DNA from 2 places in the Pseudoalteromonas sp. BSi20311 genome. Region 1 is predicted to be linked to the other one. Evidence: predicted binding sites of a transcription regulator. Region 1 holds the regulator's gene; the other holds the start of a gene.

Region 1 (8,109 bases):
TGTCACGCTACGGTATAGATAAAGCCTATAACTCAGGGTTTAAAGTGTACACTTCTGTTGAATCAGATGTTCAAAAAGCAGCACAAACAGCTCTAGTTAATAACCTACATGCCTACGATATGCGCCATGGTTTTAGAGGCCCTGAAGCCATATTGTGGGATCCGCAAACAGAGCCGCCATTAACGCAGTCGAAATTATTAAACACTTTAAAAGCTGTTAATGAATTTGGCCCTTTAAAAACGGCTGCGGTGTTAAGCGTGAGCGATAAAAGCGCTGAAGTTATACTTAAAAGCGGCGAGCGCACAACCCTTACTTGGGATAACCTAAAATGGGCACGTAAGTTTATTACACGCTATCGCCAAAGCTTTGCGCCTGAAACAGCAAGCGATATATTAACCCCAGGCATGCAAATATGGCTGCGCAAAAATGACGATAATAGCTATATTTTAAGTCAAATACCTGAAGCGGCGAGCGCCATTGTTTCTTTAGACCCACAAGACGGGCGCATAAAAGCCATTGTTGGTGGATATAGTTTTGAACAAAGCCAATATAACCGAGCTGTACAAGCTAAACGCCAAGTAGGCTCAAATATTAAGCCGTTTATATATTCAGCTGCGCTTGAAAAAGGCTACACACTAGCGTCAATTTTAAATGATGCTCCTATAAATCAATGGGATAAGAGCCAAGGCGTTGCATGGCGACCAAAAAACAGCCCAGCTATTTATAATGGTCCAATTCGCATTCGTCGTGCTTTAGCCCAATCTAAGAATGTAATTTCCGTACGCTTATTAAGAGGCGTTGGACTGCAAAGAACAGCCGATCATTTATTAAAATTTGGTTTTGACGATAAAGATATAAATCGTAGTGAGTCACTGGCATTAGGCAGTGCATCCATTACGCCGCTTGAATTAGCTCGTGGGATGAGTGCTTTTGCTAATGGCGGTCACCTAATTGAGCCGTACTTTATTTCACAAATCCAAGATGCAATGGGTAATACGTTATTTAAAACCAATCCCACCATTATTTGTGATGATGAAACGACAACACCTAGCTCGCTAATGCTAGGTGAGCAAGTAGCACCAAATTGTGCGCCGCAGATCATCTCTAAACAAAATGCATTTTTAATTGCCAGCGCAATGAATAGTGCTATTTGGGGTGGCGGTAGCTGGTCACATAAAACCGGTTGGAGTGGAACAGGCTGGCGTGCACAAGCGCTAAAACGTCGCGATCTTTCTGGTAAAACAGGCACGACTAATGATTCTGTAGACACTTGGTTTAGTGGCTTTAACCGCGATGTGATGACATCAGTTTGGGTTGGCTTTGATAACCCAGGTAATACACTGGGACGCTCAACCTACAATAACAACTTAGGAAGTGGTCAAATATCAGGTGCTGAGTCAGGCGCAAAAACAGCTCAGCCTGCATGGGTTGATTTTATGCGCGCCGCACTGGATGGTAAACCTGCTGCGCCAATCGAACCACCTGAAGGCTTAGTTTCTATTCGTATTGATTTAGAAACCGGATTATTAAGTCATAAAAACGATTACACCAGCCGTTTTGAATACTTTGAAAAAGGCACCGCTCCTACCAAGTATGTGTTATCACAACCAAATGATATATTTGAAGAAAACACTAAAACTGAAGAAGAGCTATTTTAAATATAGCGAACAGTAAAAAGGCCGCAAATTAGCGGCCTTTTTGATGGTCTAACTAATATTTTGTACCAACCAGTATAAGTCAGAGTGAACGCCAGCAGCAGTCACTTCTTTACCCGCACCGGGGCCTTGTATCACTAATGCGTTTTGCTTATACCACTGGGTATTAATCACAAAAATATTATCGCCAGGGGTCAAATTCGCAACCGCTTCGCTTTTTGGTACATAGGTAATCCCTACCTTAGCGTTTAACGTGTTGTTTTCAAACTCTAATAACCCGGTGTAGCACAGTGCAGCATTTTGTTGCTGAGCCGCTTGCGCATGCTGCTCAATAAATGCATCTAAACGAGCCTTATTATCAATAAAGTTATTCCAGCTGCCTGCACTTAACTCATCGGGCATCAAAGCGGATAAAGAAATGTCATCAAGTTCCAATTCAATACCTAATTCACGCGCTAAAATAAGCAACTTACGTTGCATATCTCGTCCAGATAAGTCTTCTCGAGGATCAGGCTCTGTGAACCCCAAAGCTTGCGCTTCTAGAACTAAATCTGAAAATGCTTTACTGCCATCATACATACTGCATAACCATGACAGCGTGCCTGAAAACACGCCTTCTATTCGCGTTATTTTATCGCCACTATTTTGTAAATCAGCCAAGGCAAAATTAATCGGTAGTCCGGCCCCTACACTTGCATTATAACGCCAATGTAAGCCACGTTGAGCAAGGCTTTCACGTAGTGTTTGATACCACGAAAGCGATGCGGTTCCCGCGTATTTATTAGCACTAATTAGATGGCAGTTTAATTCAACTAACTTACTATAAAGCTGACTAAAATGTTCACTGGCGGTAATGTCGATCACTATTTTATGTTCATACTCAAGAGTATCTATGTATGACAATAAATCGGCTTGTTTATAGGAGCTTGCATGGTTTTCCCATTGAAGTTGCCAGCTTTCACAGTCTAATCCATTAGCATTCATCAGCATCTGCTCTGAGCGTAAAAGCGCTACTAACTTGACGTTAAAATCGGTTGATAAGCGTGCTAGTTGAGCAGGTAATTGGCGCATAAACTCAGCACCTACATTACCAAGTCCTGCAATAATTAAAGCTATTTCTTGTGCTTTATTAATGAGCTTGTCATGTAACAGGCTCAGCACATCACTTTCAAGTACTTGATCGGTCAATAGTAACGTATATCCCTCACCGTAATGGGTAAACCGAGGCTGGATAGATTGTGTTTGTAATAAGGCTTCACTTTGCTTACCAAGCGGCGCTACCTCTTGATCAGGTGCAATAATCGCCACCCCATTTAAGTTTGACTCACTAATATTGGCGCGGCCAGCAAAATAATTAGCCACCTGATGTGTCGCTGACGCAGGGACTAGTAAGTAGATTTCGCCTTCGTGTTCAAAGTGATGCAAACTATGCTGAATAAGTTGGCTAACATGTGCTACTTCGCCTTCACTCAGATCATCAACAATGAGTAAATCCACATTATTTACTGTGGTTAAAAAGCGTTTTTGTTTACTCATTCCTAGTTTAACTATTTCGGTATGACTGCCTTGAGGATCGTAACTACTGCGAACAACTAATTCTATATCGGTATCTTTTAATGGCGATAATGTTTTAGCGTGTAATACTGGATTACCTAGCCTCGCTAATAAATTCGCTTGATCACGGCACACTCGCGCATACTTAACCGCATTAGCAACCTTACGCGGATCAGTACTAAAAACACCTTGAGTGTCAGTCCAAATAGAGACTTTTTTAGCATTGCAATACCGCGCTAATAAAGTGGCACTGTAATCACTGCCATTTCGCCCTAAGGTCACTGTTTCACCATGTAAATCAGCCGCAATAAACCCCGTAACTACATTAATTTTACTCGTCTCTATGGCTTTTAAGCACTGCTGCTGATTATTAGCATGCTGCAGCTGCCCGGCATCTAACGTAAATAACTGCCTAGCGTCATGGGCACAAGCGCTAACGTTAAGCTGTTCTAAGTAAGCGCTTAGTAACCTTGCAGACCACAATTCACCATGTGCTAATAACGCAGCTTCAGCTAATGTTCCTTGCTTAGCCTGCTTGGTAATAATACTGAGCTCAGTTTCAAGTAAATCAAGCGCATGGTGCTTAGCGTTAGCTATTAATAATTGCTCAATCAGAGCTATTTGATGGTTACTCAATAGCAATACAATATCAGCAATAGCTTGAGTGTCTTGCTGTTGATAGCTTTGCCACAGTTTAACTAAGGTATCGGTGGTTTTACCGGCAGCCGATACCACCACACAATCCCCAGCTTGAGCATGAGTTAAAATAATATTTGCGACACTTTTAAAGCGATCCGCTGAGCTTAAACTCGAACCACCAAATTTATGAACCTGATTTACCATATTAATACCGACTCGCATTTATGTTTTGTATTTTGAAGATTGGTATGCACTACCATAACGCCGGATGCGCCGCGTTTAACTTTGCTGAACCAAATGATTCACTAGCACCACTTTTTGCCGATAGGCCGAGATTGGCTTGCCCTAGGCGCACCAAATTAAATACCCTGTCTAAGTCAGCGAGTAAATCATTTACATCTTCAATACCCACCGAGATACGAATAAGCGTGTCGCCTACTCCGGCTTCTGCACGCGCGGTTGCGTCCATACCGGCGTGGGTCATAGTCGCAGGGTGACAAATCAAACTTTCTACTCCACCTAATGATTCCGCTAAGCTAAATTCATTTAAACGCGTTAAAAACGCTGCAGCATCGTTTATATCGCCTTTTATATCAAAGCTAACCATAGCACCAAAGCCAAGCTGCTGCGCCTTAGCTAGCGCATGTTGAGGGTGTGATTCAAGACCTGGGTAGTAAACTTGGGCAACAAACTGGGAGCGTTCTAAATACTGTGCAATGGCGAGTGCATTTTCTTGGTGTTGCCTTAAACGCACGTTTAAAGTACGTAAGCCTCTGAGCGTTAAATAGCTATCAAATGGCGCGCCGGTGATGCCAATGTTATTTGCCCACCACGCTAACTCTTCACCTAACTCAGCAGTCGCTGCGATAACCGCGCCACCAACAACGTCTGAATGGCCATTGATATATTTTGTGGTTGAGTGCACCACAATATCAGCGCCAAACTTAATCGGGTTTTGTAATGCTGGCGATAAAAATGTGTTGTCGGCGGCAACCAGTGCACCACACTGTTTAGCTGTATCAGTTACCGCTTTAATATCTGTTAAGCGTAAAATAGGATTGCTAGGTGTTTCAATCCAAATCAGCTTAGGTTTAATAGCAAGGATGCGTGTCAGACTGTCGCTTTTGGTAAAATCGACCACTTCTAGTTTTAATAAGCCGCGCTTTTCTAGCGAAGTAAATAAGCGATAGCTGCCCCCATAACAGTCATGAGGGATCACTAACGTATCGTCACTATTAAGTAATTGTGTTGTTAGGTGAACGGCTGCCATGCCTGTTGCGGTAATAATGCCTTTAGCGCCACCTTCAAGCTCCGTGAGCGCCTCAGCCAAAATGTCACGATTAGGGTTACCACTGCGGCCATAATCATATTGGCGCTTTGTATCAAAGTCAGCAAATGAGTAAGTTGTTGATAAATAAAGCGGTGGAACAACCGCACCATGCTGTTTGTCGGCTTCTATTCCACTACGAACAGCAATTGTTGCCTTATTTTTTTCACTCATTTTCGCTACCTTTACTAATTTGGATGTTTAGACGTCTAAAAGGTAGCGCATGCAATTTAAGATGTCAAAACATTTAAATGTCTAGATAGCTAAATAACTAGTATTTGACTATCTTTTTTAAACCGATAGAATTTCACGCATATTTACACGCTTTGATGCTGTGTGAGCAATTTATAATCTGAGGCAACGATACATCTTATGGCTAAATGGAATGGTGAATATATTCACCCATACGCAGAACACGGGAAAAAATCCGAACAAGTAAAGAAGATCACCGTTTCGATCCCGCTAAATGTATTAAAAGTATTAACTGATGAACGTACTCGTCGTCAAATAAACAACTTACGTCATGCAACAAATAGCGAGCTTTTATGCGAAGCGTTTTTGCATGCGTTTACCGGGCAACCGCTGCCTAATGATGATGATTTGCGTAAAGATAACGCAGAAAAAGTACCTGAAGAAGTGAAGAAAATAATGCAAGAAATGGGACTAGAAGTGCCTATTTTAAATGAAGACTAGAAGGGTCTTTATACAAAAAAAACCTCAGCAAATGCTGAGGTTTTTTTTGCGCTAATTTACACTTAACAATTACGCCATGTAGTTTTCTGGCATATCAATTAGTGCCACACCTGAATCAACCGCCGCCTGCGCAACCGCTTTAGCTATACGTGGTAACAAACGTGGATCCATTGGTTTTGGTATAATATATTTAGCACCAAACTCTAATTTGTCGATGCCTGCGGCAGTAAGCACTTCAGCCGGTACGGGCTCTTTAGCAATACTGCGGATTGCTTCTACAGCAGCAATTTTCATCTCGTCGTTTATTTCACTGGCACGTACATCTAACGCACCACGGAAAATAAACGGAAAACACAATACGTTATTAACTTGATTCGGATAATCAGAGCGACCTGTAGCCATAATTAAATCGTTACGTGCAGCGTGTGCTAATTGCGGATCGATTTCAGGATCGGGGTTTGAACAAGCAAATACCACGGGTCTATCAGCCATTAATTTTAAATCTTCAGGGGCTAATAAATTAGGGCCCGATACACCCACAAACACATCGGCATCTTCAATTACATCTTGTAAAGTACGTTTATCGGTATTGTTTGCAAATAATTGCTTATATTCATTCAAGTCATCACGACGCGTATGAATAACTCCTTTGCGATCTAACATATAAATATGTTCACGCAACGCGCCACATTTAATTAAAAGCTCCATACAGGCAACAGCTGCAGCGCCGGCACCTAAACATACAATAATTGCATCTTCAATTGCTTTGCCCTGTACTTCCAGCGCGTTTAGCATACCCGCAGCCGTTACAATAGCCGTACCATGCTGATCATCATGAAAAACAGGAATGCTACAACGCTCTATAAGCGCTTTTTCTATTTCAAAACACTCGGGCGCTTTAATATCTTCTAAATTAATTCCACCAAAGGTGTCGGCAATATTAGCCACCGTGTTAATAAAGTCTTCGGTAGTACGGTGCTTAACTTCAATATCTATAGAGTCTAACCCTGCAAAACGCTTAAATAGTAGCGCTTTACCTTCCATAACGGGTTTTGAAGCCAGTGGACCTAAATTACCTAAGCCTAAAATTGCGGTGCCGTTAGTAATAACCGCAACCATATTTCCTTTACCAGTATATTTGTAGGCATTTGCTGGATCAGCGGCAATTTCACGAACAGGTTCTGCGACACCGGGGCTGTATGCGAGCGCGAGGTCTTTAACCGTCTCAGCGGGCTTGGTCAGCTCAATACTGATTTTACCTGGAACGGGATGGGCATGGTAATGTAGTGCTTGTTCACGAAAATCTGACATAACGCGATTATATCCTGCAATTTAAGTTAAAGTGAGAGGTAGTTTAATCTACGATACCTTTATTATTTTTAAATTCCAAGCAATATCAGGTCTATCCTGTTATATGCTAGAACTGTTAATTTTAAGTTATTTATCAGCAACTTCCCTAGATTATCCTGACATTTTTAAAATATAAATTCGTCATAAAAATGAAAAACACAGGTACTTTTTGCCCTTATTCTATTTTTATAAAGCGTATTTTTTAGTCTTAAATTAAAATAGTGAAATACCGAATTTTATTTAACTTTAAACACAAATAACCTCACGTTACCTGCATTTGAGTACCATCTTTAAAGTTTAACAAATAAAAATATAGAGAATATTGGCTGTTTTGTCTGCAAATGTTTATGCATACTCAGAATAAGAACAGGAAATAGTTATGCAAAAAAAATAAATACAAAATTGCTAAGAAAGCAGGTAGGAAAGTAAATTTTGGCCACAAAAAAAGCACCCTAAGGTGCTTTTTTTACATAGAAACAAAAAATTATTTTTTGCTGCTAAGTGCACCGAAGCGCTTGTTGAAGCGATCAACACGGCCGCCAGTGTCTAAAATCTTTTGCTTACCAGTGTAAAACGGGTGACACGCAGAACATACGTCTAAGTGAATGTCTTTACACAGAGTAGAACGAGTTTCGAATTTGTTTCCGCATGAACAAGTTGCAGAAATTACTTCGTACTTAGGGTGAATACCTTCTTTCATAGGAACCTCTAGTTAAGGCCGCATCGCTCTCCAAACCCGAAGTCTGGCACCATACGTCGTTAAAACAAATTTATTGGTCGCGAATTTTATCCAACAACCCACACACACACAAGCTTTAATTACCCTTTTTGCTAAAAAGTCGGCAAACACCTATTCATTACTGATTTGTCGGTAGGCTTTTAATGCTATTT
Region 2 (8,109 bases), on a different contig from region 1:
TAGAGAGAGGCTCATCAAGCATTAAATCGTCATCTTCCCATACTTCATTATTTTCATCAGGTAATGATAATTCAACTTCAGGGAGGCGTTGCTCAATATCTTCTAGTTTTTCTTCAAGGCGAATTAGGCTACTGGTAATGTAATCTAGGGCGTCAAATAAGCGCTGATCTCGTTGGCTGTCGTAAGCTGTTTGAGACGCCGTTTGTGTAGCCGCAGTTTGCTGAAGTTTACTTTTAATCCCAAGCGTTGAAAGTAACTTGGCTTGCTTGAGTGCTTTATCTTTAGGGCATGGGGCAAATAACGGTTTGCCATTAAAAAATGCAGCCACCTTCTCTGGCGAGGTTTTCAGCTTTTCTGTCAGTGCAGTGGTTACTGCCTGGCTGTCTGCGCCTTCTGCAAGTCCTACAAATATAACACGAAAATTGTCGGCCATTTTTTATCCCTAATACGCTTTATTGTATAAGCAGAGTATATACCTAAAATGTTAAACAGTTCGAGACTGTTTTACGACTAACTTAGTGCACATAGCAAAACGGCCCTAAAAAGGGCCGTTTAAATATTAGCTAAGTGGCTTATAGCCCAGCTGCTGCGCGAAGTGCGTCTGCTTTATCTGTGCGTTCCCATGGGAATTCGTCACGACCAAAGTGGCCATAAGCCGCTGTTGGAAGGTAAATAGGGCGCTCAAGGTCAAGCATTTGAATTAGGCCGTAAGGGCGTAAGTCAAAGTGTTCACGAATAAGTTCGATTAAACGCGCTTCTTCTAATTTACCAGTACCAAATGTTTCAACACTGATAGAAGTAGGCTCTGCAACGCCGATAGCGTAAGACACCTGAAGTTCACATTTATCGGCAAGACCTGCAGCAACAATGTTTTTAGCAACATAACGTGCAGCATAAGCCGCTGAACGGTCAACTTTTGATGGATCTTTACCAGAGAAAGCACCACCACCGTGACGAGCCATACCACCGTAAGTATCTACAATGATTTTACGACCAGTTAAACCACAGTCACCCATTGGGCCACCAATAACAAAACGACCCGTTGGGTTAATGAAAAATTTAGTTGCGCTAGTAATAAGCTCAGCAGGAAGTACTGGCTTAATAATTGTTTCCATTACCGCTTCTACTAAGTCATTTTGCGATACATCTTCGCTGTGCTGAGTAGAAAGTACAACGGCATCAATACCTACTGGCTTGCCATTTTCGTATGCAAATGTAACTTGTGATTTTGCATCTGGACGTAACCAGTTAAGCTCGCCGCTTTTACGAACTTCAGCTTGACGCTGCACTAAACGGTGAGAATAAGTAATTGGAGCAGGCATTAATACTTCAGTTTCGTTACATGCGTAACCAAACATTAAGCCTTGGTCGCCAGCGCCTTGTTCTTCAGGGCTTGTACGATCAACACCTTGGTTGATGTCTGGAGACTGTTTACCAATCGTGTTTAAAATTGCACACGAATCGGCATCAAAGCCCATATCTGAGTGTGTGTAACCAATTTCACGTACTGTTTTACGTGTAATTTCTTCGATATCAACCCATGCGCTAGTCGTGATTTCACCACCAACCATAACCATACCGGTTTTAACGTAAGTTTCACACGCTACACGGGCATGAGAGTCTTGCTCTAGGATAGCATCAAGTACCGCATCAGAAATTTGATCGGCGATTTTATCCGGATGACCTTCAGAAACAGATTCAGAAGTAAATAAATGTTTTGCCATTGTAATTATGCTCACAAATATTGCGCTTCACAAACGTCGGTATTAGCGCTAAAAAATTAAGGCGCGTATTTTATCTAAAACAAGCGAACTTGCATAGTTTTTTTACGCCTAGACGTCTAAATAAAATATCTAATAGTAAATGGTTCTTAAAAAATATTCATAATGTCCTATTTTTATGGGTTTTTAATTGCACACAGCCCCTACAATAAGTAAGAATGGAGGTATATAAATACCCGCGCAAATACATATAAAGGTAGGAGAATTCATGCCATCTCGCAAAGAACTTGCAAATGCTATTCGCGTCTTGTCAATGGACGCAGTACAAAAGGCCAAATCTGGTCACCCTGGAGCCCCTATGGGCATGGCTGATATCGCAGAAGTATTATGGCGCGATTATCTTAAACATAACCCAACAAATCCAGAGTGGGCTGACCGAGATCGATTTATACTCTCAAATGGTCACGGTTCAATGCTAATTTATTCTCTATTGCATTTAAGTGGTTATGATTTACCACTGGACGAAATTAAAAACTTCCGCCAAATGCACTCTAAAACGCCAGGCCACCCAGAATATGGATATGCGCCAGGAATCGAGACTACTACGGGTCCATTGGGTCAAGGGATCACAAATGCCGTAGGTATGGCAATTGCTGAAAAAGCATTAGCCGCTCAATTTAACCGTGAAGGCCATGACATTGTTGATCACCACACTTACGCATTTATGGGTGATGGTTGTTTAATGGAAGGTATTTCTCATGAAGCCTGTTCGCTTGCTGGCACATTAGGCCTAGGCAAGTTAGTGGCATTTTGGGATGACAACGGCATTTCAATCGACGGTGAAGTTGAAGGCTGGTTTAGCGATGACACACCTGCACGTTTTAAAGCATACGGCTGGCATGTAATTAGCGACGTTGATGGCCACGACAGCGATGCTGTAAGTGCTGCAATTAGCGAAGCAAAAAGCGTGACCGACAAACCAACGCTAATTTGTTGTAAAACAGTAATTGGTTATGGCTCACCTAATAAATCAGGTAGCCACGACTGTCATGGCGCACCACTAGGTGATGACGAAATTAAAGCATCTCGCGAGTTCTTAGGTTGGACGGGTGATGCATTTGAAATCCCTGCTGACATTTACGCACAGTGGGATAACAAAGAAAAAGGCCAACAGCTTGAAGCAAGCTGGGATGAAAAATTTGCCGCATACGAGCAAGCCTTCCCAGAGCTAGCAGCAGAATACAAACGCCGTACAAATTCAGATTTACCCGCTGATTGGGCTGAAAAGTCACAAGCGTATATTGAGCAGTTACAAGCAAACCCAGCAAACCCAGCATCACGTAAAGCATCACAAAATGCATTAAACGCGTTTGGTCCGTTACTACCTGAGTTTATGGGTGGCTCTGCCGATTTAGCAGGTTCAAACTTAACAATTTGGGATGGCTCTAAAGGCTTAACATGCGATGATGCAAGTGGTAACTACATTTACTACGGTGTACGTGAGTTTGGTATGTCGGCAATTATGAACGGTATTGCACTTCATAAGGGCTTTATTCCTTACGGTGCAACGTTCTTAATGTTTATGGAATACGCACGCAACGCGGTACGTATGGCTGCATTAATGAAGCAACCAAGCATTTTTGTATACACGCACGATTCAATTGGTTTAGGTGAAGATGGTCCAACTCACCAACCAGTAGAGCAAATTGCCAGCATGCGTTTAACGCCTAACCTTTACAACTGGCGCCCATGTGACCAAGTTGAGTCGGCAATTGCGTGGCAACAAGCTATTGAACGTAAAGACGGTCCTACATCATTAATCTTTACTCGCCAAGGCTTAGAGCAACAAGCACGTGATGCACAGCAATTAAGCGACGTTAAAAAGGGTGGTTACATCCTAAGTTGTGACGGCAACCCAGAGCTTATTCTTATTGCTACCGGCTCTGAAGTACAACTAGCGCAAGACTCTGCGAAAGAGCTACGTGCGCAGGGTAAAAAAGTACGTGTTGTATCTATGCCGTGTACTGATGCGTTTGAAGATCAATCGCCTGAGTACAAAGAAAGCGTATTACCAGCAAGCGTTTCACGTCGCGTAGCGATTGAAGCGGGTATTGCTGATTACTGGTACAAGTACGTCGGCCTAAATGGTGCTGTAGTCGGTATGACTACTTTTGGTGAATCAGCTCCAGCTAACGAGCTATTTGAATTCTTCGGCTTCACCGTAGAAAACATCGTTAACAAAGCAAACGCATTGTTTTAAGCAACTGCTTTAACATTTAAAAGCCCGCGCTGTGTAAACAGGGCGGGCTTTTTTATGAGTTATACTTTTATCACTTCCTCTAAAGCGCAGCGTCTCTTCGTCCTCTTTGTGCATAAATTACCAAAAGATCTGTTCGAAGCTCGTAGCCCGTTGCTCGAAGCAAATTTCCCTATAAAATCGTTAATTTTTTAACCTTTTGGCTTCTAAATGAGTAATTTTCAAAGCACTTAACTTGCAAGCCTTTCTCGTATCAGGCACTGTGAGCATAATTAAAATTATAAACTTAAATAAACAGGAGTGAGGATGTCTCAGTTTGATAATGTAAGTGTCGTTAAACAGGCCAACGTATATTTTGACGGTAAAGTATCGAGTCGTACCGTGGTATTTGGTGATGGCAGTACAAAAACATTAGGTTTTATGCAACCCGGTGAGTTTGAATTCGCAACCAGTAAAAAAGAATTGATGGAATTAAATGGCGGCCAATGGGAAGTGTTACTGCCAGGTGAGAGTGAATGGCAAACAATGTCGGCAGGTGAATCATTTAACGTAGATGCTAATGTTAAATTCCAAGTAAAAGTCGCTGACTTTGCAGATTACTGTTGTTCATACACCGAATAAATATATAGTTGATTAAATTATCAGCACTTCTGAAAGGCCGCTATCACGCGGCTTTTTGCATACTTAATGCTAAATGAATGATCTAAATCAGGTGCGGTAATAAATAATTGCTAAATTTAGCTATTTTCTCTTGTGTTAATTCGTTTAGCCCCCAATACTAACTATGAGGTAACATAAAAAAGGATACCCTATGAAAATTAATCTTTCTGGTCACCATGTTGACGTTACTGATTCTATTAAAGAACACATTAACGAAAAGTTTTCTAAAATTGAGAGTCATTTTCCATCATTGATAGCGCTCGACATTATTCTTTCAAAAGAGCATCACAAGTTCCAAGCAGAAATTAGTACAAATTATGAAGGTGCGCGAATATCAGTTAAAGGGGAAAACGAGGTTATGTACCCAGCCATTTCAAGCGCAGCTAAAAAACTCGATGCCGCACTAAAGCATCGTAAAGGGCAAATAAAAGCAAACTTACATGAAAAGCCTGTAAGTACCACACCTGAAATAGCACACGAAATCATCCAAGAGATGGATTTAAATTAATAACTAACAATGTGTTATTTTTAAAAAGAGCCTAAGGGCTCTTTTTTATTGCCTTTAAATTAGGTAAGTTATGCATTCACACAGTTTATTGATGATTAAAATTAATAATAAAAGCACATAACACACCAAATTTGAGAAGTTAATGCAGTACACACAAAGCACATGGAAGTCTCGGTTAGGGGCGCTCGGCCCAGGTATTTTAATGGCCACCGCTGCCATTGGTGGCTCACACTTAGTTGCATCGACCCAAGCTGGCGCATTATTTGGCTGGCAGCTATTTTGGCTTATTGTGGTGGTTAACGTTTTAAAGTACCCGTTTTTTCGTTTTGGTATGGAATACACACTCGCCACCAAAAACAGTTTAGTGGAAGGGTATAAAAACCAAGGGCCTGGCTATTTTTATAGTTTTATTGCATTGAATATTATTGCCGCAGTGGTAAATACCGCAGGCGTATTGTTGCTTACTGCGAGCTTATTACACTATGCATTACCTATTAGTATTCCTGTTACCTTATTGTGCTGGGTAATATTGGCCGTGTGTTTAATTATATTATTACTGGGGCATTTTAAAGCGCTCGATAACGTTGCAAAAGCTATTATGGGGCTACTTACTATAGCAACCATAACCGCATTAGTTATTGCTATAAATAACGGCCCTGTAGCGTCTGTAAACTATGTTGGCCCCTCACCGTATGAACTTGCCATGTTAGGCTTTATGGTTGCCTTAATGGGCTGGATGCCAGCGCCTATTGAAATTTCGGCTCTGAGCTCGTTGTGGCTTAAAGAAAAACAAACTCAGCAAAGTGTGACTAAAAGCCAAGGCTTATTCGACTTTAATGTAGGCTACTGGTTAACCGCAGGGCTTGCGCTGGTATTTTTTAGTTTAGGTGCGTTAGTGCAATATGGGCAAAGCAGTAATATAGAGCTTGGCGGTGTAGCCTTTGCTAAACAGCTGATTGATATGTATGCACTTACTATTGGCGAGTGGGCAAGGCCTTTGGTATCTGCCATCGCGTTTTTGTGTATGTTTGGCACCACACTCACCGTGCTTGACGGTTACGCCCGAACACTTAACGAATCGCATAAACTTCTTGGTTTTAAGCAATCAAAACACAGCTTAAATACGTGGCTTATATTACAAGCATTGGCTGGTATGGCGGTGATCTTATTTTTTAAATCAGCTCTTGGGCCCATGCTTACCTTTGCCATGACGCTTGCGTTTGTAACTACACCCGTTTTTGCATGGCTTAACTTCAGCCTAGTTCGCTCAGAGCCTGCGATTAAACACAGTCTACTTTTGCGTGGCTTAACCTGGTTAGGCTTGGTGTACTTGGTTGGTTTTGCTGTGGCGTTTGTTGTGTGGAAGTTGATGTGATTTTATATTCGAGGTTCGAGGTTCGAGGTAAATTACCTCTATAGTACTTCGTTAAGAGGGTTAACTATCGACATACTGCAGAGCACCCATAGTCATTAGCGAGCAACATATGTTATTCAAATTGAACCTTAGTGAGAAAAACAACCGAAGGTTATTTTGAGCAATAAATTAGGTGTGTGCTAAAGCTGGTTGAATCAGGTAAGCAATCTTATACAAGTATTGCCACCGTCTATTTATGACAAAAAGTGGACGACTGGCATGCTGTTATGACAATCAAGTTTTGAAATAGTTTGAAAATCTACTAATGTCTACTTAACTATGGGTAGTCCTGTTGGCACTTTAGTAAATAATTTAGTGGTTAGATTGTAGCTTTAACATTATGACTTTAAAGGGAGCATTAAAATGGCAAAACATGATGAACATACAAGTTCATTAGGCGCGATGGCTCCTTATATGATTATAGGTGCAATCATAGGCTCAGTTATCGGGCTTATTGGTGGTTTATTTTTCGATGTATTACCGTTTAGTATATCGGGTGGTATTGCGATTGGTTGCGGCATGGGCTTGGCTATTGGCTCATCGAATGACTCTGACATTAAGTAAATACCAATATAAAATCTATAAATAACCTTAATAGCTAACTGGCTATATATCCAAACTTTAAGCGTTATTCCTTATAGAAAAGAAACTTTAATTATTGTAAATGATTTTTTATTCTCCATGAAATGCTGAACTCAGCACCTCGATGTGGTTTGCGTATATGATTATATTTAACAAAAAACCACTGAACTATAAGAAAGTAAAATGGCTAAACCTTCACTGCACATATAATCTTACTAACTTTCTGCAAGATCTTGCATAAAGCTTTATTGTTTATAACCGTTTGATTGCTAGTAGTTATATGCTCATGTATAATTTTGGGTACATTTAAGGAGTAATTAAACACTCAAAGGAAGCATTATGAAAATGAATAAAACTGCACTCTTATTATTAACGACTCTCGTTGCAAGTCCTACTGCATTAGCTGAACAAACGCCTAACTTTAACTTCGTTTCTGGTGGTTACCTAGACGGTGATATTGATGGCGAGGGTGCCGATGGGTGGACAATTGACGGTAGTAAACTTGTAAGCGAAAATGTATTTTTATCTGGCCAATATCAAACAGTGGGTGACTCGGTAAACGGCGCTGATTTTGATATAAATTGGCTTAGCGCAGGGGTAGGGTACCGGACTGCGATTAGCTCCAGTACTGACTTTTATGGTTTGCTGACATATGAAAATTTAGAGCTAGAAGCATCTTATGCGGGTAGAAGTGAGTCGGAAGATGAAAATGGATATGGCTTATCTGTTGGTCTTCGTTCAATGGTGAGCGAGAGCTTTGAACTAGATGGACGCTTAGGCTACGTCGACATTGATGATGATAGTGAAACGTCTATTTCTGTGGGGGCACGTTATTATATTAATGAAAATCTTTCATTCGGTGCTAATTATATGTCACTAGACGATCTAGACTTGATCAGTGCTACAGTACGATATAGTTTTTAAGACTTAAAAGTCTTATATAAGCGCACTATATTAAGTGCGCTTT

What was found. Region 1 encodes MetJ, which represses methionine synthesis genes. Its sites were predicted from a motif close to TAGACGTCTAGACGTCTA; they were not measured.
Region 2: the regulator MetJ is predicted to act here: its motif matches at 1,826-1,843, upstream of metK (methionine adenosyltransferase).

Annotation. Positions count from the first base shown of each region.
Region 1 is NZ_BADU01000157.1:29,409-37,517, reverse strand. Features, by position in the region: gene P20311_RS16555 (penicillin-binding protein 1A) at 1-1,658, shown strand, start outside; gene metL (bifunctional aspartate kinase/homoserine dehydrogenase II) at 1,707-4,052, opposite strand; gene metB (cystathionine gamma-synthase) at 4,102-5,349, opposite strand; gene metJ (met regulon transcriptional regulator MetJ) at 5,548-5,868, shown strand; gene P20311_RS16535 (malic enzyme-like NAD(P)-binding protein) at 5,938-7,179, opposite strand; gene rpmE (50S ribosomal protein L31) at 7,703-7,918, opposite strand.
Region 2 is NZ_BADU01000054.1:30,770-38,878, forward strand. Features, by position in the region: gene P20311_RS04845 (hypothetical protein) at 1-433, opposite strand, end outside; gene metK (methionine adenosyltransferase) at 573-1,724, opposite strand; gene tkt (transketolase) at 1,990-3,981, shown strand; gene P20311_RS04860 (pyrimidine/purine nucleoside phosphorylase) at 4,285-4,599, shown strand; gene hpf (ribosome hibernation-promoting factor, HPF/YfiA family) at 4,790-5,146, shown strand; gene P20311_RS04870 (NRAMP family divalent metal transporter) at 5,289-6,521, shown strand; gene P20311_RS04875 (hypothetical protein) at 6,924-7,124, shown strand; gene P20311_RS04880 (outer membrane beta-barrel protein) at 7,482-8,066, shown strand.